One region of the Enterococcus mundtii genome, then DNA from elsewhere that is predicted to be linked to it. Evidence: riboswitches for the same ligand, from Rfam matches in the RefSeq annotation. Region 1 holds a riboswitch; the other holds the start of a gene.
The links. A riboswitch is a leader RNA that binds a small molecule or an ion and turns the genes downstream of it on or off. The one in region 1 is predicted to bind FMN.

Region 1 (20,345 bases):
CAGAAAAATACATTAAGATCACCAGGATCTTCCGAGCAATCTGGGTCGCTAATTGCTTTGGAATACCAGAGTATCGTTGGTCGATCGATACACCGACATTTTTAAAGAAGAAAACTAATCCAATGAAAAATGGAATAAAGTAATAGAAGATCCGATAAAGCAAGATCCAGATCACAACGGTTTCTTTAGGGATACCTAGAGCTGATAAACCAAAGATCATCATCACATCAAAACTACCGATTTCTCCTGGGATCATTGAGATGATCCCGATAACTGAAGCAGCGATAAATAGAGGGATTGTTTGCCATAGATCGATGGGGATCTCCATCAAATAGCCGACTGCAAGAAAGGTTCCTAAGACACCCGTCCATTCCAATAAGGAAACGAGTAACAATTGCCCTTGGGATTTAATTGAAAGACCACCAACATAGCCTTCTTTTTTGATCGTGGTAAAAATAAAAACGATGGGGAAATACAAACCACCGGCAATCAACCAAATCCAATACTGTTTAAGAAACGGAGCGACAGGAGTAAAGAAGACCATAAAAAACGAGACTAAACTATACAGAGATAAACCCGCCATCAAAAATAAAAATACTTTAGATAAAGCTTGCATGACTTGTTTGCTATCTTTTCTTTGACCGTAGAGTTCGGATCGTAAACCGATACTGACAAAGCCACCAAATCCAGCAATGTTATTAATAGTATTGATCATCCAACTTGTTTCAAATAAATATAATGGCTTTTGCTTTTGATTTAGTAACTTGTTGAAAATCAAATCATATCCAATCATGGGTAGAATAGAAATCAACCCAATCAAAAACATGACACCAATTTTCCAGAGTGGGATCGTGGAAAATGTTTGAGCTAGTTGGTCCGCAGATAACAAAGTACTGATTGTCATCAATTCACGAATAATAATCACTAATACAGAAATCAAAAAAATCGTTTTGATAAGTCTCAAGTGGCTTTTGAACCACTGAATGATTGGCTTGAACAAAAAATCACCTACTATTTTCAAATTTATTTTGTCAAGAAGTCTAAAACTTCTTGATTGAAGCGTTCTGGGTTTTGGCGAGCTAATTGGTGTCCTTGTCCTGTGACGAGAACAAATGAAGCATTAGGGATCGTTTTCGCTAAATAAAGCGAATGTTTCAGTTTGATGACATCTTTTTTACCGACGATGATCAGTGTTGGGCAATTGATTTTTTCTAAATGTTCTGTCGTGAGGCCAATATCATGAAGCAATAAATCGATGACCAATAAATGCTGACGTAAATGTGGCTGGAACAGTGCGCGCAACCAAACAAAGAAATAGTGAAAAGCACTGAGTAGTCGTGAGGACCAGAGAACCCCATTCAACCGTGTATTACCCGAATTTAAAATCAAGCGATTGACCCTATCTGGATAATTGCTTGAAAAAACTAAGGCAAGATTGGCTCCATCACTAAATCCCAAGATATTCGCTTGTGAGATTTGTTCCAGCAGCATGACTGTCAATAAATCATCTGCCATCAAACGAAAATTCAATGTTCCTGCTTGATTTGTCGATTGTCCATGCCCGCGACTATCGATGAGATAAATCGTAAAGTATTGTTCTAAAACGGGCACTTGTTCTGAAAAGAAATCACCGCTCCCGTCATTTCCATGAAGTAGCAAGAGGGGAAATCCATGTCCACTTTTTTCATAATAGATGTCAGTACCATCTGCCATTTTTGCAAATTTCTTTTCTCTTTTCACATTTATCACCTACTATTTTGAATTATAACGCTCTTTATCTATTTTAGAAATCGAAACTCTATAAAACGAACGATCATTTTCGTAAGATGAAAGGGAAAATGAAACATTCATTTTTTATTAAATTAAATAAGAAAAAACAGAGAAAAAATAGCCAAGAATGAAAAGAAATAGTAAGATAAAAAAAGATGTCAAATAGCTAGGTGGGTTTGGATGAAGAAAAAAAGAAAATCAATCTCCCGTATGATCGTAGGTCTATTTGTCTTCACGATTCTGGCAACGATTCTTTTTCTATTCGGTAGAACATATCAATCGATCAAGCGTGTAGAAAATTATCAGCCAGAGATTTCGTCAGCATTAGAAAAGTATCAAATGCAAGAACATGAGAATCTAGTGAAGGCAATCATACTTACTGAATCAAGAGGAAATGGTGTCGATTTGATGCAAAGTTCGGAAAGTGCCTATGGACAGATGGGGGCGATCACGACACAAGAAGGAAGTATTGACCAAGGAGTCAAATACCTCTCAGAGATGATAGCTGAGGCGAAAGCATTAGGTTGCGATCTGGCGACAGCGATCCAAGCGTACAATTTTGGCAAAGACTATATTGCTTACGTCAACGAAAGAGGCGGGAAGAACACGGTCCGTTTAGCCGAAGAGTATTCTAGGGATGTGTTGAGTCCGCTTTTAGGCAATGACAACAAAAAAACCTATCGCTATTGGCGAATCCAGTCATTATTGTATAATGGTGGGTATTTATACCATAATGGTGGTAATATGTTTTATGCAGATGTAGTGAAGATGAACCAACAGTTTCTTGAATGGTATGAAAATATTTTTTAAGCCTGTTGGATCGAACCAACTGCAAATCAAAGCAAGACGAATAATGAATACAATGAATGGAAAGAAGGAGTGCTTGGACGAGTGGAAGAAAATCAAAAAGTAATGGAGAAAAGAGAGAATACAACGAAAGATTGGGGATTAAGATTTTTCAAAGGAATGTTTATCGGCTCAGGATTTATCTTGCCGGGAGTGAGCGGAGGAGCTTTAGCAGCAGTATTTGGAATGTATGAGCGGCTGATTTCTTTCTTAGCACATATCACTAGAAACTTTAAAGAAAACGTCTTATTCTTTTTACCAGTCGGCTTAGGTGGTGTCACTGGCGTATTCTTGCTGTCTTTTTTAGTCAGTTTTTTACTAGGGGCCTATGAAACAACGATTTTGTGGTTCTTTGTGGGATGTATTGCTGGAACGGTGCCCGCTTTATGGAAAGAGTCAGGGAAAAAAGGCCGAAACAATACAGATCTCATTATTATGGTTGTGACATTTATTTTAGGTTATCTTTTCTTGTTATATGGTGCCCGTTTATTTGATGGGCAAGTAGAACAAAATGTCTATACCTGGATGATGGCAGGCGGTTTGATTGGTCTCGGAATGATCGTTCCTGGATTAAGTCCGTCGAATTTTTTAGTTTACATGGGACTGTATAAAGCGATGGCTGATGGATTTAAAGAAGTGCGTTTAGAAGTGATCATTCCTATTGCAATCGGCGGAATCGTGTGTGTACTAGGTCTTTCCAAAGTAATGGATTTTATTTTCTCAAAAGCTTATAGCAAATTATTCCATTTTATTCTAGGCATTGTTTTTGCATCCACGATCATGATCATTCCTACAAATTATAGTGGACTTGGCATTTTAGGTATCTTGGCATGTCCAGTGTTATTCATTGCTGGTGCTGCACTAGGCTGGTGGATGAGCCGATTAGAAGAGCAGTATAAGTAGAAGAAGCACAAGAAGAAAAGTCACGTGATCGTTGTATTCAATCAGCCACGTTCTTGATAGATGGTTCGAAGAAACGATTCTCTTCTGTGATTTTTCTAGGTGAAGTATATGGTGAGATAGAAAAATAGAAAACAGATCCGCTGTTTTTTGATTTTTCTATCTTTTTTTAAAATAAAAAAAACGAGTTGTTTTTAATCGTAGAAACAGCTAGACTAATTGAAGTGATTATTTTTGAAAGTTGGCGTGATATGGAAATGAAAGAATTAAAGGGACTTACAGAAAATGAAGTGAGACAAAGACGTGCCTCTGGTCAACAGAATGATTACCAAGAGGATGCTACAAAAAGTACGAAACAAATTTTTAGCGATAATATTTTAACATTATTCAATTTTTTGAACTTAGGAATAGGACTCTGCTTATTACTAGTTGGTGCTTATTCAAATATGGCTTACTTAGCAATTATTTTTGTAAATATCACCATGGGGATCTATCAGGAAATCCATGCGCGTAATCTTGTGCGCCGATTATCAATCGTCTCCCAGGCGGAAGTAACCGTCATTCGTGATGGGAAAGAACAGATGATCGCAACGAAAGAACTAGTTTTAGGCGATCTTGTCAAAATCGGTGCGGGTGAACAGATTCCTTCAGACTTGCAAGTGATCAGTGGTCGGGCAGAGGCAAATGAAGCTTTACTGACCGGTGAATCTGATTTGATCGTCAAAGAGTCAGGAGCAGAATTGCTTTCTGGTAGTTACCTGACTAGTGGCTCTGTCTTTGCTACAGTTGTCCGTGTTGGGGCAGATAATTATGCTGTCCGCTTGACCAACGAAGCAAAAACACACAAGGAAATTCATTCGGAACTTGTGGAATCGATCCGCAAAGTATCTAAGTTTACAAGTTTTGTGATCATTCCTTTAGGGATCATCTTATTCTTGGAAGCTTTGTTCATTCGAAATGCGTCGATCCAACTATCAGTCGTTGCTTCTGCGGCGGCCTTACTGGGAATGTTACCAAAAGGATTAGTGTTATTGATCAGTATCGCATTGACGACTGGTGTAACGAAACTAGCGAAGAAACGAATCTTAGTCCAAGATATGTATTCTATCGAAACACTGGCACATGTAGATACATTATGTCTTGATAAAACAGGGACGATCACCGAAGGAAAAATGAGCATCCAACGAGTCGAACCCTTAAATAAAACCTATGAAAAAATGATTCCAACCATTATGGGAACATATTTAGCTGAAAGTAGCGATAACAATGTCACGATGCGTGCGTTGAGAGAGTATTTCGAGATTTCTAATCGTTACGATGTCGGAGAAAAATTAGCCTTTTCATCTGACCGCAAATGGGGCGCAATGGAATTTCCTGAACTAGGTGTAGTCTATGTCGGGGCTCCGGAACGGTTAGTGGCAGACGATCAGTTGCCGGAAAGTTTAGTGGAAGCCCAGGCCAACGGGTTTCGTGTATTGATGTTAGGTCTTGCTCCCAATCAAACGTTGTCTTCAGGCGATCCTCAAGGGGTTGAACCGATTGCTTTGTTTGAAATCGATGATCCTATCCGTAAAAACGCGCAAGAAACCTTAGCTTATCTACACGAAGAAGGGGTAGACTTGAAAGTGATTTCTGGAGACAATCCTTTTACGGTGTCCAATATTGCGCGACGTGCTGGTTTGCCCAACTATCAATCGTATGTTGATCTATCTGATTTGACAGAAGAAGCAGAAGTCAGAAAAGCGGCGCATCAATATACAGTTTTTGGGCGAGTGAGTCCGCAACAAAAGAAACTCTTAGTCAACGAACTGAAAGCAAGTGGAGGAACAGTTGCAATGACTGGAGATGGCGTAAACGATGTATTGGCTTTACGTGAAGCCGATTGTAGTATTGCGATGGCAGAAGGAGACGGAGCGACACGACAAATTGCTAATCTTGTCTTGTTAGATTCTGATTTTACGACATTGCCCGAGGTATTGTTTGAGGGACGCCGAGTCGTGAATAACGTAACGAAAGTTTCAGGTATTTTCTTTATTAAAACAATCTATTCATTTATCTTATCGATTTTATGTGCAGTGACGGCTATCGGATTCCCATTTATCCCGATCCAGATCACGTTGATCGATCTTGCTATCGAAGGGTATCCCTCTTTCTTCTTATCATTTGAGAATGATAAACGAAAAGTCGATTATCGCTATCTGCCTACTGCGCTAGTCAATGCATTACCTAATGCATTGCTTGTTGCTTTCAATACTGTGGCGATCTACCTGATCGGTCACAACCAAGGTTGGACATCTGGTGAAACAACGACATTGATGTATTATTTATTGATTGGGATCAGCTGTCTGGCAGTGATCAAAGCCTGCTTGCCATTCAATCCATTACGGATTTTCTTAGCAGTTACCACAGTGGTCGGTATTTATGTTGCTGCGATGCTTTTCCATCATATATTAGAAGTCAATCTTGGGTTAGGAAATACTTGGCCATATTTTGTTGGCTTTATGGTTTTGAATGTATTATTACGTTTAGGATATTGGAAATTAGGCATACAAAACAAATTATTGAATAAAGTAAATGCAAATAAAACTCCTCATACTCAAATGGAAGAAAATGTCATATAATCCAGTATCTATCACTTGAAAAAGTATAGGAATATGGTACAATGAAACATGTATAATTGTGTCCTTTAAAATCGCACTGATTTTCGTTAGTGCGATTTTTTACCGGTTATTCTCCTGAAATGTCTTGTCGATGAGTATGAGATATCAACTAATGCAGGGGGTGAGAATATGGCTCAAAGGATCCCTCAAGAGACCATTGAGACGATTCGTAATCAAACGAATATCGTTGAGGTGATTGGGCAATACGTCCAGTTGAAAAAATCTGGGAAGAATTATTTAGGTCTCTGCCCTTTCCATGAAGAACGTACTCCTTCATTTTCGGTGGCGGAAGATAAGCAGATTTTCCATTGCTTTGGTTGTGGAAAAGGTGGGAATGTCTTTACGTTTCTTCAAGAATTGGAAGGTCTGTCTTTTCCAGAAGCAGTAGTCAAGGTCGCTGATTTAGAACAGATCCAACTCGAAGATCAGTGGCGACAACAAACGTCAACTGCTCAAACCGGAGATTCAGCTACTGGTAAATTGATTGCGGCTCATGAAAAAGCAGTAGAAGTTTATCATCACATGTTGTTGCACACAAAAGTAGGTGAGCCAGCGTTAAATTATTTACTCGAACGCGGTCTGACCACCGAGTTGATCGAAGAATTCAAGATCGGTTTTTCGCCAAATGAACGCTCATTTTTACAACAAGTATTCCAAAATGAAGACTATTCTGAGGAAGTATTCCAGCAGTCCGGCTTGTTTGTGACCCATGATGATGGACGGATGTCGGATCGTTTTTATCAACGGATCATGTTTCCTCTTCGTAATGGTCAAGGTCGGACGATCGGGTTTTCTGGTCGTTACTTGGCTGGTGAACACGATACAAAAGATCAACCAAAATATTTGAACAGTCCTGAAACGGATCTGTTCAACAAAAGACAAGTCTTATTCAACTTAGACAAAGCACGTAGTGAGATCCGCAAGTCGGGTGAAATCTTACTATTCGAAGGGTTTATGGATGTTATCGCTGCATGGCAAGCGGGTGTCAAGACTGGTTTAGCCTCCATGGGAACAAGTCTCACGACTCAACAGATTCAGCAGATGGAAAAACTGACAAAAGAATTAGTGTTTTGTTATGATGGTGACCGTGCGGGAGTAGAAGCTACGAACCGAGGCATCGAGCTATTGCGTCAAAATAGTCGAATGCAATTATCTGTCGTAGCGATCCCAGAAAAACTCGATCCAGATGAGTACTTGAGAAAGTATGGGGAAGATGCTTTTCAAGAATTAGTTTTACACGGACGAGAAACCATTTTTGCTTTTAAATCGCGTTATTTGAAGCAAGAAAAAAATCTGGAAAATGAAAAAGATAAAATTGAATATCTTGAAGCGGTACTAAGTGAATTGAGTAAAGTTGTTTCGCCAATCGAACAAGACATGTATTTAACGCAGTTATCAGCAGAATTTCAGCTGAGTCGAGAAACGATGCAAAAACAAATACGTGATCTGCGCCGAAAGAATCAACCAACCAAGCAAGAACAAGCTCAACCAACGACAGAGCAGGTGTCCGTAAAATCTGGAACGATCAGACAAAAACGTCCACTATCTCAGGTTGAAAAAGCAGAACAAATGCTATTGTATCGCGCGTTCAAAGAACTTGCTGTGCGTAATCTACTCAAGGAACAAGGGGTTCAATTTATTCATGATACTTATGCAGAAATCTATTTTTTATTTGATGCGTTTGTATCTCAAAATGGAGAATTCAAACTTGCGGAGTTTTTAGACTTCTTGCAAGATGAAAATTTAAGGCGGATAGTGGTCGAGATCGAATACATGCGAATGGCGGAAGAAAGTACGCCGCGTGAGATCCAAGACTTACTGAGAGTGATCAGTAAATCGGGCTTAGCTGAAGAAATCATAACAAAAAAACAGATGCAGCAAGAAGCACGACGTACCGGGAACAAACAGTTAGAATTGGAATTGACGATTGAGATCATTAATTTAACGAAACAGTTAAAACAAGCCGAATAGCTACTTAAAGGGGGCCTTCTTTTATGGCAAATGGAACAGATGTTAAAAAATATGAAGCAGCAGTGGCAGCGTTCATTAAAGAAAATAAACCAAAAGGGCAAGTGATTTATGATGATCTATCAAATAAACTTGCGACACCATTCACTTTAAATGCAGATGAGATGGATAAGTTGATCCAAAAAGTAGAGGACGCAGGTATCAGCGTCGTTGACGAGAATGGTGAACCATCGATCCACAGTCTGAAAAGTGCTGAGAAAAAAGCAGAACAAGCTAAAACAGAAGATCTTTCTGCACCAACAGGCGTCAAAATCAATGATCCTGTTCGGATGTACCTCAAAGAAATTGGCCGCGTCTCCCTTTTAACTGCAGAAGAAGAAGTAGCATTAGCATTGAAGATCGAAGAAGGTGACCAAGAAGCGAAACAACGCTTGGCTGAAGCCAACCTTCGTTTAGTTGTAAGTATTGCCAAAAGATATGTGGGTCGTGGGATGCAATTTTTAGATTTGATCCAAGAAGGAAATATGGGATTGATGAAAGCTGTTGAAAAATTTGACTACCGTAAAGGGTTCAAATTTTCTACCTACGCAACTTGGTGGATCCGTCAAGCGATCACACGTGCAATTGCTGACCAAGCCCGCACGATTCGTATTCCAGTGCATATGGTAGAAACCATCAATAAATTGATCCGTATTCAACGTCAATTACTACAAGACTTAGGAAGAGAACCAACGCCTGAAGAAATCGGTGCTGAAATGGATCTTCCTACAGAAAAAGTACGCGAAATCTTAAAAATCGCTCAAGAACCTGTCTCATTAGAAACACCAATCGGTGAAGAAGATGATTCGCATTTAGGTGATTTTATCGAGGACCAAGAAGCAACTAGTCCTGCGGAACATGCAGCGTATGAATTACTGAAAGAGCAATTAGAAGATGTCTTAGATACTTTGACAGATCGTGAAGAAAACGTCTTACGTTTGCGTTTTGGCTTAGATGATGGCCGTACACGTACGTTGGAAGAAGTAGGTAAAGTCTTCGGCGTGACTCGTGAACGTATTCGACAAATCGAAGCAAAAGCATTAAGAAAACTTCGCCACCCATCACGCTCAAAACAATTGAAAGATTTCTTGGAATAATCAAGAAATAATTTTTTAAACGAAAAAAACAGATCATTTTTCTTGAATGATAGAAAACCCTCAAAGTAGGAGATCTCTCCAGCTATTGAGGGTTTGTTTTTTATCAAATGATTCAACTGGTTTTCAACAAAGGATCGTTTAAACAGAGTAGTTCATTACGGTCGTTATTTATTTTTTACTGAAGGACTTATTTGTTTTTTTATAAAATCCTTAGGATATCCTATTGGCGTGTGGATTAGATTATGGTAGATTTAATGGTAGCGAAAACCTAGTAAAGGAGCCGATCGCTAAGTGATAAAAAAATGTCCAAAATGTGGATCAGAAAAAATCAAAGATCAATCAAAATGTCCAGAATGTGACTTTGAACCACAACAAGATGAACTAACACAATTACCGCAAACAGATGACAATCAATCGTTAGACGAAACAGCTGAGGAAGTTTATCCAGACAGTATCGTGAATGATCCAATCGAATGGTCAGAACTAAAAGATCTACCATTGGAATCTGTCATGGAGTTGTTTGACTCAAGTGACACGAGCACTGAGTCAAAGGATGATCAAGTAGATAAAAAAGAAAATACCAATCTTGGCAAAGAAAAAACAGAGACAGATCACTCTGCTACCTCTGAGCAAAGAGAAAAAGCGCAGCAGAAAAAACGAGTAGCTGAATTAAAAGAAGCAGTAAACAATGAAGAAGAAAATTCCATTCTAGCTGCTTACATCAAGGCGCATCGTGAAGATACGACTGAAGAACACGCAAAAGAGCTGCTTAGAATGATCGAAACGGCGGCAGCAACGGGTGAGGATTCAGTCGACATTCGCTTGTCGGAAAATACAACGGAGCAAGTTTCTCCTGAAAAATCTCAAGAGGATGCAATAAAAGAGTCACCAGTGGAAAAACCAACAGAAGAAACGATCATTGAAGATACTGTGGTCGAAGATTCTTCAACAAGTACAGAAGAACAAGTAGACGTAATTACAAATATAGAAGAAACTGCCCCAGTTTCTACGGAAGAACCTGTAGAGCCGACTGAACCGATCGAAGAGGAAAGTTCTAAGGTTGAGAGTACGAAAGCTGCTTCAACAGATGCACCGCAACCAAAAGAAGCTCCTGAAACAACTGAACTGGTGGAAACACAGCCGGAACAGACAAAGGTTGAGGAACAAGAAACAAGCAATGCGTCCATCAAAAAAGAAGAATTGCCAAATGATCGAGGATCAAAGAAATCCAAAAAAAGATTATACCTGACGAGTGCGGCAGTGCTTTTACTTGGTGCAGGTGGTTGGATGTATTATGATCATCAGCAAAAAGTCCAAGCAGAAATCGCAGCTGAAACCCAACGTAAACAAGATAAAATGGCTGAATTACAATCAGATTTAGCTGCGTTTTATTTAGATGATGATGAACAGTTCATTCGTACAAGTATGATCAATCAAGACTTGTCAAAATTAAGGGCATCATTGAATGAGGTCAAAGATGAAAAAGGTTATGCAGATCTGGAAAAAACCTTTGAAGATATCCAATCAAAGATCAAACAGATCCAAACGGTCAATGAATGGTTTGTTACACCAGTTATCGCAGATGATCAACTGATCGCAGAACCCAAATTGAAAGCTGACCAAGCAATCCAAAGTTTTGAAACAGAAGATACAGCATTTGGTCAATTGATCGACAAAGCGACAAATGAAGCAACCAAACAGTATCAACAACTTCAAACAGCAAAAGAAAAAACTGCTGTGATCTATGCAGATGGTCAAGTAAAAGATTCAGCAACGAAAGAGCAGTACGAGACAGCAAAAGTAGAAGTGGCGAAAGTAAAAAATGCAGAATTAGTCAAAGCACTTGCGACTGAATTGGATAAAGTCGATGAAGCTTTGACGAAAAAAGAAGAAGCGAAGAAAGCAGAAGAGGCGAAGAAAGCCGAAGAAGCGAAGAAAGCCGAAGAAGCGAAACAAGCGCAGGCACAGGCTGAAGCACAAGCACAAGCACAAGCAGAGGCAGCTGCTCAACAAACTGAGTCGACACAGACAACGCCAGCGACAAATTCCGCAAACCGTCCAATCATGGAAACAAGAGCCAGTGATGTCGCAGATGCATCTAATCCTGCTTGGGATTGGGCGCCAGGAGTCAAAGAAAGTGTGATCGCAACAAGTATTGCACGAGGATATATCGTTGAAGGTGGTTATCGATTAGAGAAAGCTCGCATCGAAAACGGTGAAGGTTACTACAACCTTTATGCGACTTCAACTAAATCGTCATTGATGAGTGGCATCGGCGAAAGTGCACTACCATTTTATATCGTCACGATCAATTGTAAAACTGGTTGGTTTGGTGGGAACGGTAGCAACTAGATGATTGTTAGTTTGCTTTAGTATGACATAGAGTTCTATCAACCTAATTTACTATTCCCTCAAAGCGAAACAACAATGGTCCACAAACAATTTTTCTTTCTATCATAACGTCAAGAATAGGCCTTAGAATCCAAAAATATGAGGATATTTTTGGGTTTTATGGCCTATTTCAGTTGAACGCTTGCGTCTCAACCTTTTATAGAGAATCTCTATCCATAAACCTGTCGTTATGTTATGATAGCAAAGAAATGTTGGAATACAAAGGCCTTTTAGAAAAGGAGAAAAAGATGAACGAATTATTAGCAAATGTCTTTACCGCAATGGTGATTGACGAAAATGAAAAAAATTATTTTGTCCAGAAAAATGGACAAACTTTCCGTTTAAGTAAAGAGGAAGGGGAGCATACGATCGGCGAAGCAGTCGAAGGGTTTGGTTACCAGAATCAAAAACAAGAAAATCGTTTTACAACGGTGATCCCGAAGAGTCGCATCGGACATTATGCCTTTGGAACAGTCACTTCTTCAAGAAAAGATCTAGGTGTCTTTGTTGATATTGGTTTACCGGATAAAGATTTTGTTGTTTCACTGGATGAGCTACCTACAATGACTGAGTTGTGGCCTAAAAAAGGTGATCAGTTGATGATCGCTTTACGTGTCGACGCGAAAGATCGCATTTGGGGAAGTTTAGCAGAAGAAAGAATCTTCAAATCACTAAGTAAGCAAGGTTCAGAAGAATTGAAAAATAAAAACATCTCAGGAATCGCTTATCGTTTGAAGCTGACGGGAACGTATTTGCTGACGGATGATTTTTATATTGGGTTCATCCATCCTTCAGAACGTTACCGCGAACCACGTTTAGGTGAAAAAGTAGAAGGACGCGTAGTTGGGGCTAGACCTGATGGTGTGTTGAATATCTCTTTGAAACCACGTGCACATGAAACGATTTCTGATGATGCACAAATGATCTTAACGATTTTAGAACGTTCGGCAGATCAACAAATCGCATTCACTGACAAATCAGATCCAGATGAGATCATGCGTGCGTTTGGAATCAGTAAAGGAGCATTTAAGCGTGCGATTGGTAATTTATTGAAACAAGGATTGATCAAACAAGAGGATGGCGTGACGAAATTAGCAAAAAAATCTAATTGAGAATGACTTGCATGTTTTTCTCGTCTAGCTTATAATAATTTTAATCTAGAACGGTTGATTAGATATCTTAATTATAATCATTATAAATTGTTGGGGTTGAGAAAAATGGGCATGAATACAATGTCAGTAATGAAAAAAACAAAACAACAGCTACATGAATCTGGGTTTAAACTGACCCCACAACGCGAAGCAACCTTGCTCGTCCTCTTAGAGAACGAAAAAGAACACTTGTCAGCAGAAGAAGTTTTCTTTCTAGTCAAAAAGAAAAACTCTGAGATTGGTTTGGCCACCGTTTATCGGACGTTGGAGATTCTAACGGATCTAAAAGTCATCGACAAAGTCAGCTTCAATGATGGTGTGGCTCGGTATGATCTGCGAAAAGAAGGAGCCAAACATTTTCATCATCATCTCCTGTGCTTAGATTGTGGAACGATCGAGGAAGTCGAAGAAGATCTGCTAAGTGAAGTTGAACAAGTGATCGAACAGCGTTACCACTTTTTTGTCAAAGATCATCGTTTGACCTTTCATGGTATCTGCCAAGAATGCTATAATAAGAAAAAAGAAAGAAAGACCGTCTGAATTGATAGACGGCTTTTTCTTTGAAGTGTCTACGAAAAAATAGACTACCGAAACCAAAGGCTATCTGATATGATAAAGAAGCATGAGGTGAGAATGATGGAAGAAGAAATCAATGAATATCTTCGCTATTTAAGTATCGAGCGTGGATTATCGTTCAATACTCGAAAAAGTTATGAACGAGACTTGAATCAATACTTGCACTATCTGAAAGAACACGAGATAACCTCTTGGCAAACAATTGATCGATTTGTCGTCATCCAATACTTAGAAACGTTGCATGCGGAAAATAAGGCTTCTGCAACGATTACACGTATGATCACAAGTTTAAGAAAATTCCATCAATTTTTGCGACAAGAACGGTATACAGAACAAGATCCAATGCAACATATCGAGACACCGAAGAAAGCCCAAAAGTTGCCAAGTACGTTGTCTTTAAAGGAAGTAGAACGACTGATCGAAACACCTGATACATCGAAAAATTTAGGGATCAGAGATCGCGCTATTTTAGAAGTCATGTATGCAACAGGGATGCGTGTGAGTGAGTTAGTCGGACTGAAGTTAGGCGATTTGCACTTGTCTTTAGGGCTGGTCCAAACCTTAGGTAAAGGAGATAAAGAACGAATCATCCCTTTAGGCGATTATGCGATTCAATGGTTAGAACGTTATTTGGATGAGGTTCGTCCTTTACTAGTCAAAAATCCATCTGAAACCCACGTTTTTTTGAATCATCATGGTTCAGGTCTCTCTCGACAAGGAATATGGAAAAATTTAAAACAACTTGTTCGAGAAGCAGGGATCTACAAAGACGTGACCCCTCATACATTGAGGCATAGTTTTGCGACACATTTACTAGAGAATGGGGCGGATTTACGTACCGTTCAAGAACTATTAGGTCATGCAGATATTTCAACGACACAGATCTATACACATATCACGAAAAAAAGAATGACAGATGTCTACAAGCAGCATTTCCCAAGGGCTTAGTTTATAGGATGGTGAGAAAATGTTAACACATTATCGAAAAGAAAACCGAAAAATCGCGATGGGACTATTGAGCTTTCATAAAAAGTTAAATGCAGAATCAAGTTTACTAAAAGAGATCGATACGTATGAATCTGCTGAGGATTATGAACTTTTTTTCTATACACCTGAAGATTCTACAAATATCCAAGGAGTCATTGGTGTTCATTGGAATGATAAAGATCAGATGACGATTCACGATATTTCGTTGAATCCTTCCTACCGGGGGGAGAATATCGGGTTTCAAATGTTGAATGAATTGCAAGCAAAATACCCTGATGTGTTGATCCATCCAACGGATATCACAGAAGCTTATTTAAGTAGATGGATCAAGGAAAATAAGAAAGAGTGAATGATGTGACAGAAATCAATATCAAATTAGATGTCTTTGAAGGTCCATTAGATTTACTCCTTCATCTGATCCAAGATATGTCGATCGATATTTACGATATCCCGATCGCCACTATCACGGAACAATACATGAACTATATCCATACGATGAAGACGCTTGAGTTAGCTGTGGCAGGAGAATATCTCGTCATGGCGGCAACACTGATGGCAATCAAAAGCAAGACTTTATTGCCTATCCAAGAAGTGAGCAATGACGAAGAAGAATTTTGGGAAGAAGATCCTCGTGACGAATTAGTTAATCAGCTGTTAGAATACCGCAAATTCAAATATGCAGCAGAGAAGCTTACTGAAAAGGCAGAAGAACGTAGTTTGTATTTCACAAAAGAACCTTCTGCAATCGATGAGTTATTGGGTCAAGAAAAACCATTGAAGCGTGGACAAGTGAAAAAAATCGATTTATTTCAAGCCATGCAGAAAATTTTAGAACGAAAGAAATTTGCCCAAAAAGAAGAAAAAACGATCGCACCTGATGATGCGACAATCGAAGAACGAATGACATTTATCCAACAGCGCATCGTCTCTCAAAAAAATGGCTGTTTGTTCGAATCTTTTTTTGAAACGCCTTCTAGAAACGAAGTCGTCACAACATTTTTGGCGATCCTCGAATTGATGAAAAATGGACAGATCGTGGCTCAGCAAGAAAAAAATTATGAATCAATCATGCTTTATCCAGCAGTAGGAGATACACAACATGACGAAATTAAGTGAACTTGAAGCAATCTTATTTATAGTAGGAGAAGAAGGAACGACAATTGAAGAATTGAGTGCCTTACTGACCTATACACGAGAAGAAACGACTGCTTTAGTGGCAGAGTTGGCAGCTAGTTATGAAGCAAATGACAACACAGCGTTACATCTTTTTGAAACAGAAAAACAACTCGTGCTGACTACCAAAAAGGAGTTAGCGCCGATCGTCAAAAGATACGCGCAAGGGACATCGAATACCTTGTCACAAGCGGCAGTCGAAACACTAGCAATCATTGCATATAAGCAACCGATCACTAGAAGTGAGGTTGAGTTGATTCGTGGTGTTCAAGTTTCTGGCGCGATCCAACGCTTGACTGCACACCAACTGATCGAAGAAAAAGGGCGAGTCGATGGACCAGGTCGTCCGATCCTTTACGGGACCACAAGTCATTTTTTAGATTATTTTGGTCTGAGATCGCTAAATGAGTTACCCGATATTCAAGATATCGAACGTTCACTGGAAGAAGACGCACCCCTTGATTTATTTTTTGATGGCGTGCATGAAGGAGAAAACATATAATGGAAAGATTACAAAAAGTAATTGCTCACGCAGGAATTACCTCTCGCCGTAAAGCCGAAGAATATATTTTGGCTGGTCGAGTAAAAGTAAATGGTCAAGTCGTCAAAGAACTTGGCGTAAAAGTTGGCAAACACGATACAGTGGAAGTCGACCAAGTGCCGATCTATCAAGAAGAATATGGCTACTATTTACTTTATAAGCCAAAAGGGGTCATTTCTGCTGTAGCAGATGACAAGGGCCGGAAAGTAGTGACATACCTATTACCAATGGTCAAAGAGCGCATCTATCCAGTTGGACGACTAGATTATGATACTTCTGGCATACTTTTATTGACGAATGATGGTGATTTTGCGCAACGATTGACGCATCCAAAGCATGAAGTTGATAAAGTATATGTTGCCAAAGTCAAAGGGATCGCCACTAAGTCAGCGCTGAATCCATTGACAAAAGGAATCAAAATTGAAGGAAAGAAAACGTCACCTGCAAAGTATGCAATTTTATCTGTTGATCCTCATACGAATCATAGTATCGTAGAATTAACGATCCATGAAGGCCGTAACCACCAAGTAAAAAACATGCTACAAGCCGTCGGGTTACCTGTGCAAAAATTAAAACGAGAAAAATATGGCGAATTGACCTTGCAAGGTTTACGTCCTGGTGAGTATCGTGAGCTGAATAAAAAAGAAATCAGTCAGTTATTGAATCAATCAAAATAAATAACTTACTTTTTGTAAGGTTAAATACCTTGCTTTTTTGTTATGAAATAAGTATAATAAAAAGGTAAACAAAAATTAGATATGGTTCGTCTTCAGGGGCAGGGTGAAATTCCCGACCGGTGGTTATAGTCCACGACCTACTTTTGCGAGTAGCTGAATCGGTGAAATTCCGATACCGACAGTAAAGTCTGGATAAAGAAGATAGAGCTTATTTGGCATACGTATGTACAAATGACTCTAACTCTATTTTCCCCTGCGAAAATAGAGTTTTTTTGTTTGTGTTTACGTGGTTGAATAGTTCGCTGAAGAGGAATCCCAACAGGAGGATTTCAACATGAAGAACACCAGAGTACAAAAAATGGTTGCGGTCGCATTATTTGCTGCAATCGGATTGGTTTTGCAATTTTTCTCATTTCCAATCATGCCAACATTTAGCTTTTTGAAAATCGATTTTAGTGATATCCCAGTTTTGATCAGCATGTTTTTATTTGGTCCGTTAGCGGGGATCGTTACCGCGTTTTTACGTTCGATCTTACATTTGATCATGACCGGTTTTAGTCCGGAGAATCTAGTTGGCGACGTCGCTAGTTTCTTTTCAACAGCGGTCTTTACTTTACCGATTTTCTACATCTTCAAAAGAAACAAATACCAAAAAGGAAAAAATCAAATTTTAGGCGTGATCAGTGGAACACTTGCACTAACCATTTTCATGAGTATTGCGAACTATTTTGTGATCACACCTCTTTATTTAACATTTTTAGGCCTTAACGCAACCCAAATGTTAGGTATGCCACTGGCAAATTACATTTTGATCGGTATCGTACCTTTTAACTTGATCAAAGGATTTATCGTTAGTGTGGCATTCCTTGTCTTACACGCCAAACTACTGCCTTGGTTGAGCAGAAAACAACACCAGTTAGAAAAACGACATAGCGTGGTAAAATAAAAGTAAACGACTCTTTTTTAAAAAAACTACGATATATTATAATATAGAAAATACAAGTAAACTTGAAAGTAGTAGTTCCTACTTTCAAGTTTTTTTTTATTAAAAAGGGCATTTCCAGTTATTTATATAGAGCCTAGATAGTTTTTTGGGATGATAACAAATGACCAATCATAGGTATTCTTATAGCTAACACATATTTTTTTAAAGTTTTTCTTAATATTTTGTTATGAAAAAAAATTCAATAACCGACATTGTGTAAGCGTTTTATAAATCGTGTCTGAGTATTTTTTGCCTTTTTGTATAAAAATGTATTTTATGCGTTTTAACGTGAAATTCTTCTCCTTTTGTTTGTTAGATGGACCTGATATAATAGACGACGGAAACGCTACAATTGGTATGAATAAAGCATTTCAATTAAATAATCAAAGGAGGGACAATAAACGAGGGTTTTGAATAAAATTTATCGAATCTACTAGTTATTATTTTTGTTCTTATCATCTTTTTGATAAAATACCGATGTGTCAAAGATTTTTGAAACAAGAAAGGAAGAAGAAAATGGAACAAACAACGAAGAAGAAATTTCAAATGCCTTCAGCGTACTCGGTCTTATTCATTATTATTGCCATTATCGCTGTACTTACATGGTTCATCCCAGCAGGACACTACAGTGTGGATGAAGCCGGTAATATCATTGCAGGGTCTTACGAAAGAGTCCAACAAAATCCACAAGGACTTTGGGATATCTTTATGGCTCCAGTCAACGGGATGTTGGGTGTACCAGCGGGTGAGTTAACGAAAGAAACACCTGCGGCAATTCCAATTTCATTCTTTATCTTAATTGTTGGTGGTTTCTTAGGAATTATCAATAAAACTGGCGCATTAGATGCTGGGATCGCAACTGTTGTGAAACGCTTCAAAGGGAAAGAAAAAATGTTGATTCCTGTATTGATGCTTTTATTCGCTTTAGGTGGATCAACTTATGGAATGGCGGAAGAAACGATTCCATTTTACGCATTATTGATTCCTGTTATGATGGCCGTTGGTTTTGATACTGTCACAGCAGTAGCCATCGTGTTGGTCGGATCTCAAGTGGGTTGTTTGGCATCAACAGTTAACCCATTTGCGACAGGAGTTGCATCACAAGCCGTTGGTATTTCAATGGGTGAAGGAATTGGGTTACGTTTCTTTATGTTCGTTGTCTTACTAACAATCTCTATTATTTATGTGTATCGCTATGCGTCGAAGATCGAAAAAGATCCAACCAAATCTTTAGTATATAATCAGCGCGAAGAAGACATGAAACACTTTGATATCGAAGCAATCAATCGTCAAGAAATGATCACGAAGAAACAAAAACATGTGAATGTATTGTTCTTCCTTACTTTTGGTATCATGATCATTAGTTTGATTCCGTGGACAACATTGAATGAAAACTTCACTATTTTTGAGTCATTGACAAATTGGTTAACTGGCCTACCTGTAATTGGAACTGTTTTAGGTAAAAACATGTTGCCTCTAGGCGATTGGTATTTCCCTGAAATCACAATGTTATTCTTAGTAATGTCAATCGTTGTGGCAATCACTTTTGGTATGAAAGAATCTGATTTTGTCAAAGAATTCTTAGCAGGTGCTTCAGACTTGATCGGTGTAGCAATCGTTGTCGCTGTTGCCCGTGGGATCCAAGTAGTGATGAACAACGGTCTGATCACAGATACGATCTTACATTGGGGAGAACAAGGATTAAGCTCATTATCATCAAGTGTCTTCTTGATCCTTACATTTATCTTCTATATCCCTATGTCATTCTTGATTCCATCAACTTCTGGCTTAGCAGCTGCTACAATGGGCATCATGGGACCAATGGGAGAATTTGCTGGTGTCGGTAAAGATCTAGTAATCACTGCTTACCAATCAGCATCTGGATTAGTGAACTTGATCACGCCAACTTCTGCTATCGTAATGGGTGCAATCGCCATTGCTCGCTTTGATATTTCCGTTTGGTGGAAATTCACTGGGAAGTTGATTGCCATCTTATTTGTTGCTATCTGTGTGATCTTAGGTGTAGCAGCAATGTTCTAATTCTAGACAAATGACAGCCAAAGTTCTATGATAAATGAAGAAACACTATCTATTGACTGAATAAAGAGATATGAATCCTTTATTCACCATGTACGATGTATCACTTGTATGTAAGAGATCGTCGGTAGAAACAAGACCTTTGAAAAAACGAGTTACTCTGTTGATGAAATGGTGACTGAAGAATCCAGCGCCAAGAAATAAGCGACAAAACCCGAAACTTGGATTTTGGGTTTTGTCGCTTATTTCCGAAGGCGTGGGCTTTTTCACAGAAAATTTCGTGAATAGTGTCCTATTGCACTCGAGCAGATGGACATGTGGATCAAAGTAGTATTTTCTGCCGTCATCTTTTTTTTAAAATAATGAGGAGGCAAAGTTGATGAAACAATTTGTAACAGAACAACATCATGAACAAGCATTAGAATCATTAAGTGAGTTGATCAGAATTCCTTCTGTGTTGGATGAATCTGATTCTGGAGAGGGACATCCTTTTGGGGAAAAAGTTGTAGAAGCTTTAGATAAAGTGTTAGAAATCAGTGAAGGATTA
Region 2 (4,465 bases), on a different replicon from region 1:
TAATGATATAAATATATGCTAAATAAATAGAAAAATGCTATCAATTTTGCTTTTCCCAAGAGTGTCTTTTTACGGTGTACCCTAAATAGACAAAAGCGTATCGCAAAAAAATCTAGATGTCATTTTTTTAGAGGCAAAATATTACACAAATTATTATTACCTACGTAACCATTTTACTTATCAAAAATACCTGACAAGAGTTATCCTGACAGGTATTTTTGATAGCAACAACCGCTTTTAATATATTTAGTAAACTGAAAGTTAGTAGATCCGCAGTAAAATCATCATATTCAAAAAATAATAATTCTTAAATTTGTTGTGAAAGAGAGATCATCTCAATTAACCCTTGAGCAGCTTCACTACCTTTATTCCCTGCTTTCGTACCTGCTCTTTCAATTGCTTGCTCAATAGTTTCTGTGGTTAATACACCAAACATCACTGGAATATTGGACTCTAGGTTAATATGTGCGACTCCTTTGGCTACCTCATTGGAAACCAATTCATAATGAGTAGTTGCTCCTCTGATAACCGTCCCTAACGTAATCAATCCATCATAACTATCCTTTTTGCTAAGTTTTTTGGTGATAAAGGGAATTTCAAAAGCTCCCGGTACCCAATAAATATCAATTTGCTCTTCTTTCACACCATGTCTTTTTAAATTGTCCAATGCTCCTTGCAACAATTTTTGATTGATAAATTCATTAAATCGCGCGACTACTATTCCTATTCGAAGATCCTTTGTAGAATAATTTCCCTCATAAATCGTCATGTCTTTACTCCTTTATTTTTATACTGATAAATAATGATTAAACTTATCTTTTTTTGTTTTTAAATAGGCTTGGTTTTCCTTTTGTGGAAAGGTTTCAATTGATACTCTTTCTACAATCGTAATTCCATCTCGTTGTAACTCTGTTACTTTATCGGGATTGTTTGTAAGTAACCGAATAGAAGTTGTACCAATTGATTTTAAAATGTCTGCTGCAAAATGATAATCCCGTTCATCCGGAGCAAAGCCCAATTCAATATTTGCTTCATAAGTATCAAATCCTTGTTCTTGCAATTGATAAGCTTTTAACTTATTTCTCAATCCGATCCCACGACCTTCTTGACGAAGATAAAGAATAGCTCCAGTACCCTCTTCTGCAATCATTCTCATTGCTTCATGTAACTGTTCACCACAATCGCAACGATGAGAACCAAAGACATCACCAGTTAAACATTCTGAATGAACACGGACTAATGTAGGTGACTGACTATTTTGAATATCTCCTTTTGTTAGCAATAAATGCTCCATTTTGTCTCCATCTTCATAAATAGTCAATTTGAAATCACCATAATCTGTCGGTAAATTTACTGTTATATGACTACTTTCTTCTAAAAAATTTACCAACTCATCAATAGTGATCAAGGGTAATTGCCATTCTTCAGATAAACGTATCAGATCTTTCATCCTTGCCATCGTGCCGTCCTCTTTCAGGATCTCACAAATATAAGCGGCCTCTATACTATTAGCTAATTTGGCTAAATCAATTGCAGCTTCGGTGTGTCCTCGACGTATAAGCGTTCCACCCTCTACACTAATCAAAGGAAAAATATGACCTGGTCTAAGAAAATCACTTGATTTCGAATGAGGATCAGCCAATGCTTTAATGGAAGTAGCTCGATCAAATGCTGAAATACCCGTCTTTGTATGTTTATGATCCACACTAATCGTAAAAGCTGTACCAAACGCATCCGTATTATGAGTTGTCATTTCTTCTAAAGATAAGTGTTGCGCAATCTTCTTCGATATTGGCGCACAGATTAATCCTCGACCAAATTTGGTCATGAAATTAACCGCCTCAGGTGTGACATATTCGGCTAAACCAACCAAATCTCCTTCTGATTCTCTATCTTCATCATCAGCTACAATGATTAGCCCCCCCTTTTTCAAAGTCTTTATTGCCTCAGTAATATTACTCATAGTAAGTCCTTCTCCTTGTACATCTCAAATTTATTTCTCTGTGCCTTTACATATTTTCCAATGATATCCGTTTCTATATTCACAAGATGTCCCACACCTAAATTCCCCAGATTTGTCAAAGATTTGGAATGTGGAATCAGACTAACTGAAAAGCTTGCTATTGTTGTATCCGTAACGGTTAAACTTACTCCATTAATTGCAATTGATCCTTGTGGAATGATTTCACCTGCATATTTAGTTGGGTAAGCAAATGTCAAAACTAATGCGTTTTGATTCTCTATTTTCTTGATCAACCTTGTAACAGTATCAATATGTCCCGCAACAAAATGACCTTCAAAGCGTTGCATCATGGAAACTGCTCGTTCTAAATTTACCCTATCTCCAACTTTTAAGGTGGAGATAGTGGTCCGTTTAAAGGTTTCAGGCATTATTTCAGCTCTAAAAAAAGTACTTGAAGTCTCAATAGCAGTTAAACATACCCCATTAACTGCCATACTATCTCCAATTTTGTAATCACGTAGGACACTGTTGGAAGCTTGAAAAGTAAGTTGGATCATTTGTTGGCTTCGTCTAATTTCTTTGACTGTTCCTTGTTCAATGATTAATCCTGTGAACATTGCTTTCGTTTCCCCCTAACTCGAATGTCTTCTCCAAGCTGTTCAACTTCCAAAAATGCTAATTGTTGTTCTTTAGAAACTAAACGTTCACTATGAAAGGACATCGGACTTTTTCCACCAAAAAGTTTGGGTGCGATATAACTGATGACTTCATCCCAGAGACTTTCTGCTAAAAAAGCATCATGGATTTTCGCTCCACCTTCTACATACAACGACTGAATACCTTTCTTTCTCATGGTCTCAATAAAGAACGTAAAAGAAAACTTAGGTGTATAAAAAATGGTTACATGAGGAAATCGTTCCTTTAGCTTAGAATTTTCCGTAAATATCCAGACCGGACTTGTTGTCGTTTGAAAAAGATCGAGTTTAGGATTTTTAAGGATCCGTCCTCTACGATCCAAAACAATGCGCACTGGTGAAAAGCTAGTTTCGGCATCAGGTAACAAACGAGGGTCATCAACTAGAACGGTTTCGCTCCCCACAACGATTCCTTGATATTCTCCTCGCTCTTTGCGTACTCTTGAGATTGACTCTGAGCCCGTGATTGAGTACCGAGAATCTTTCTTTATAGAAATTTTCCCATCTAGTGTAACGGCTTGTTTCAATATGATATAGGGACGATCCATTTCAAAAAAATGGTTATAAAAAGGATTCAGTCCTTTACATGTCTCTTCTTCGACACCTACAATTACTTTGATTCCATGCTTTTGTAAAAATTTTCTGCCTTTTCCTGCTACTAAAGGATTTGGATCAAGTTGCCCTATGACTACCGTTGTGATACCAGACTGGACAATGGCTTGCGTACAAGGTGACTGCTTTCCTTGGTGGTTACAAGGTTCTAAAGTAACATATAAAGTTGAATCAAACAGTTCTTCGGGGGAACCACAATTTTGAATAGCATTTACTTCAGCGTGAGCCTCGCCATAATGTAAATGCGCACCTAGTGAAATTAGCTTTCCTTCTTTGACAATCGCAGCGCCAACTAATGGATTGGTAAAGGTGTTTCCCTTTCCTTTTTTTGCCTCTTCAATCGCAGCTAGCATGAAAGACTGGTGCATATCAATTCCCCCTTTCAACAAAAAATGCCCTGCGAAATTAATCACAGGGCATAACTAAATAAACCTAAAGATAATCGATTTTAATACAAATAAAACCGATCTTCAGTCGATTTTTCTTCTCCCATCCAGACTTTAACTGTCGGTGCCAGATTTTCACTAGCTCAACCACAAAAATGTGGGTCACGGACTTCGAGTAAACTCGTCACCGTCGGTCGGGAATTACACCCTGCCCCGAAGAAATATTTAATTCGTTTAGAGTATATTCTTAAATCTCAAATGTGTCAACCTAAAAAAGTAAAACGTAGTATGAACGTAAGCATTGCATTAATGTTGAACGTATAAATAAAATAAGAATATCGTGTCCAGAAAATGGTCCGTTTCTGGACATTTTATTTTTTTACCTTAAATTTAAATTTCTCTATACTTTTAGTGTTCATAAACCCATATCAAAATCTATGTTCAATTAATCTATATGGAGAAAGTTATGTTACAATAGATTTTAGTTAGGAGTGATTTTTTTGAAAATAGGATATGCCCGAGTATCCACTGGATTACAAAATTTAGATTTACAAAAAGATAGTTTAAACAAATTTGGTTGTGAGAAGATTTTCACCGATCATATGAGTGGAGCAAAAAGTAATCGACCAGGATTGGACATGGCCATCGATTTTGTTCGTTCTGGAGATACTCTCGTAGTTTGGCGTTTGGATCGGCTGGGAAGAAATATGGAAGATCTGATTTCGATCGTCAATCGTTTGAATGAACGTGGTGTGAGTTTTCATAGTCTTCAAGAAAATATCACAATGGACAAATCTAGCTCTACCGGA

Region 2: another riboswitch for FMN. It lies ahead of ribD (bifunctional diaminohydroxyphosphoribosylaminopyrimidine deaminase/5-amino-6-(5-phosphoribosylamino)uracil reductase RibD); the one in region 1 lies ahead of EM4838_RS04945 (ECF transporter S component).

The regions. Positions count from the first base shown of each region.
Region 1 is NZ_CP018061.1:980,248-1,000,592, forward strand. It holds gene mprF (bifunctional lysylphosphatidylglycerol flippase/synthetase MprF) at 1-1,000, opposite strand, end outside; gene EM4838_RS04875 (alpha/beta fold hydrolase) at 1,024-1,740, opposite strand; gene EM4838_RS04880 (lysozyme family protein) at 1,951-2,580, shown strand; gene EM4838_RS04885 (DUF368 domain-containing protein) at 2,683-3,519, shown strand; gene EM4838_RS04890 (cation-translocating P-type ATPase) at 3,768-6,137, shown strand; gene dnaG (DNA primase) at 6,306-8,147, shown strand; gene rpoD (RNA polymerase sigma factor RpoD) at 8,171-9,280, shown strand; gene EM4838_RS04905 (cell division site-positioning protein MapZ family protein) at 9,572-11,632, shown strand; gene EM4838_RS04910 (CvfB family protein) at 11,920-12,783, shown strand; gene fur (ferric iron uptake transcriptional regulator) at 12,889-13,362, shown strand; gene xerD (site-specific tyrosine recombinase XerD) at 13,459-14,346, shown strand; gene EM4838_RS04925 (GNAT family N-acetyltransferase) at 14,366-14,734, shown strand; gene EM4838_RS04930 (segregation/condensation protein A) at 14,731-15,501, shown strand; gene scpB (SMC-Scp complex subunit ScpB) at 15,485-16,060, shown strand; gene EM4838_RS04940 (pseudouridine synthase) at 16,060-16,776, shown strand; FMN riboswitch at 16,861-16,983, shown strand; gene EM4838_RS04945 (ECF transporter S component) at 17,111-17,722, shown strand; gene EM4838_RS04950 (YfcC family protein) at 18,278-19,801, shown strand; gene EM4838_RS04955 (M20 family metallopeptidase) at 20,178-20,345, shown strand, end outside.
Region 2 is NZ_CP018062.1:55,936-60,400, reverse strand. It holds gene ribH (6,7-dimethyl-8-ribityllumazine synthase) at 308-769, opposite strand; gene EM4838_RS15965 (bifunctional 3,4-dihydroxy-2-butanone-4-phosphate synthase/GTP cyclohydrolase II) at 788-1,963, opposite strand; gene EM4838_RS15960 (riboflavin synthase) at 1,960-2,580, opposite strand; gene ribD (bifunctional diaminohydroxyphosphoribosylaminopyrimidine deaminase/5-amino-6-(5-phosphoribosylamino)uracil reductase RibD) at 2,565-3,638, opposite strand; FMN riboswitch at 3,748-3,881, opposite strand; gene EM4838_RS15950 (recombinase family protein) at 4,148-4,465, shown strand, end outside.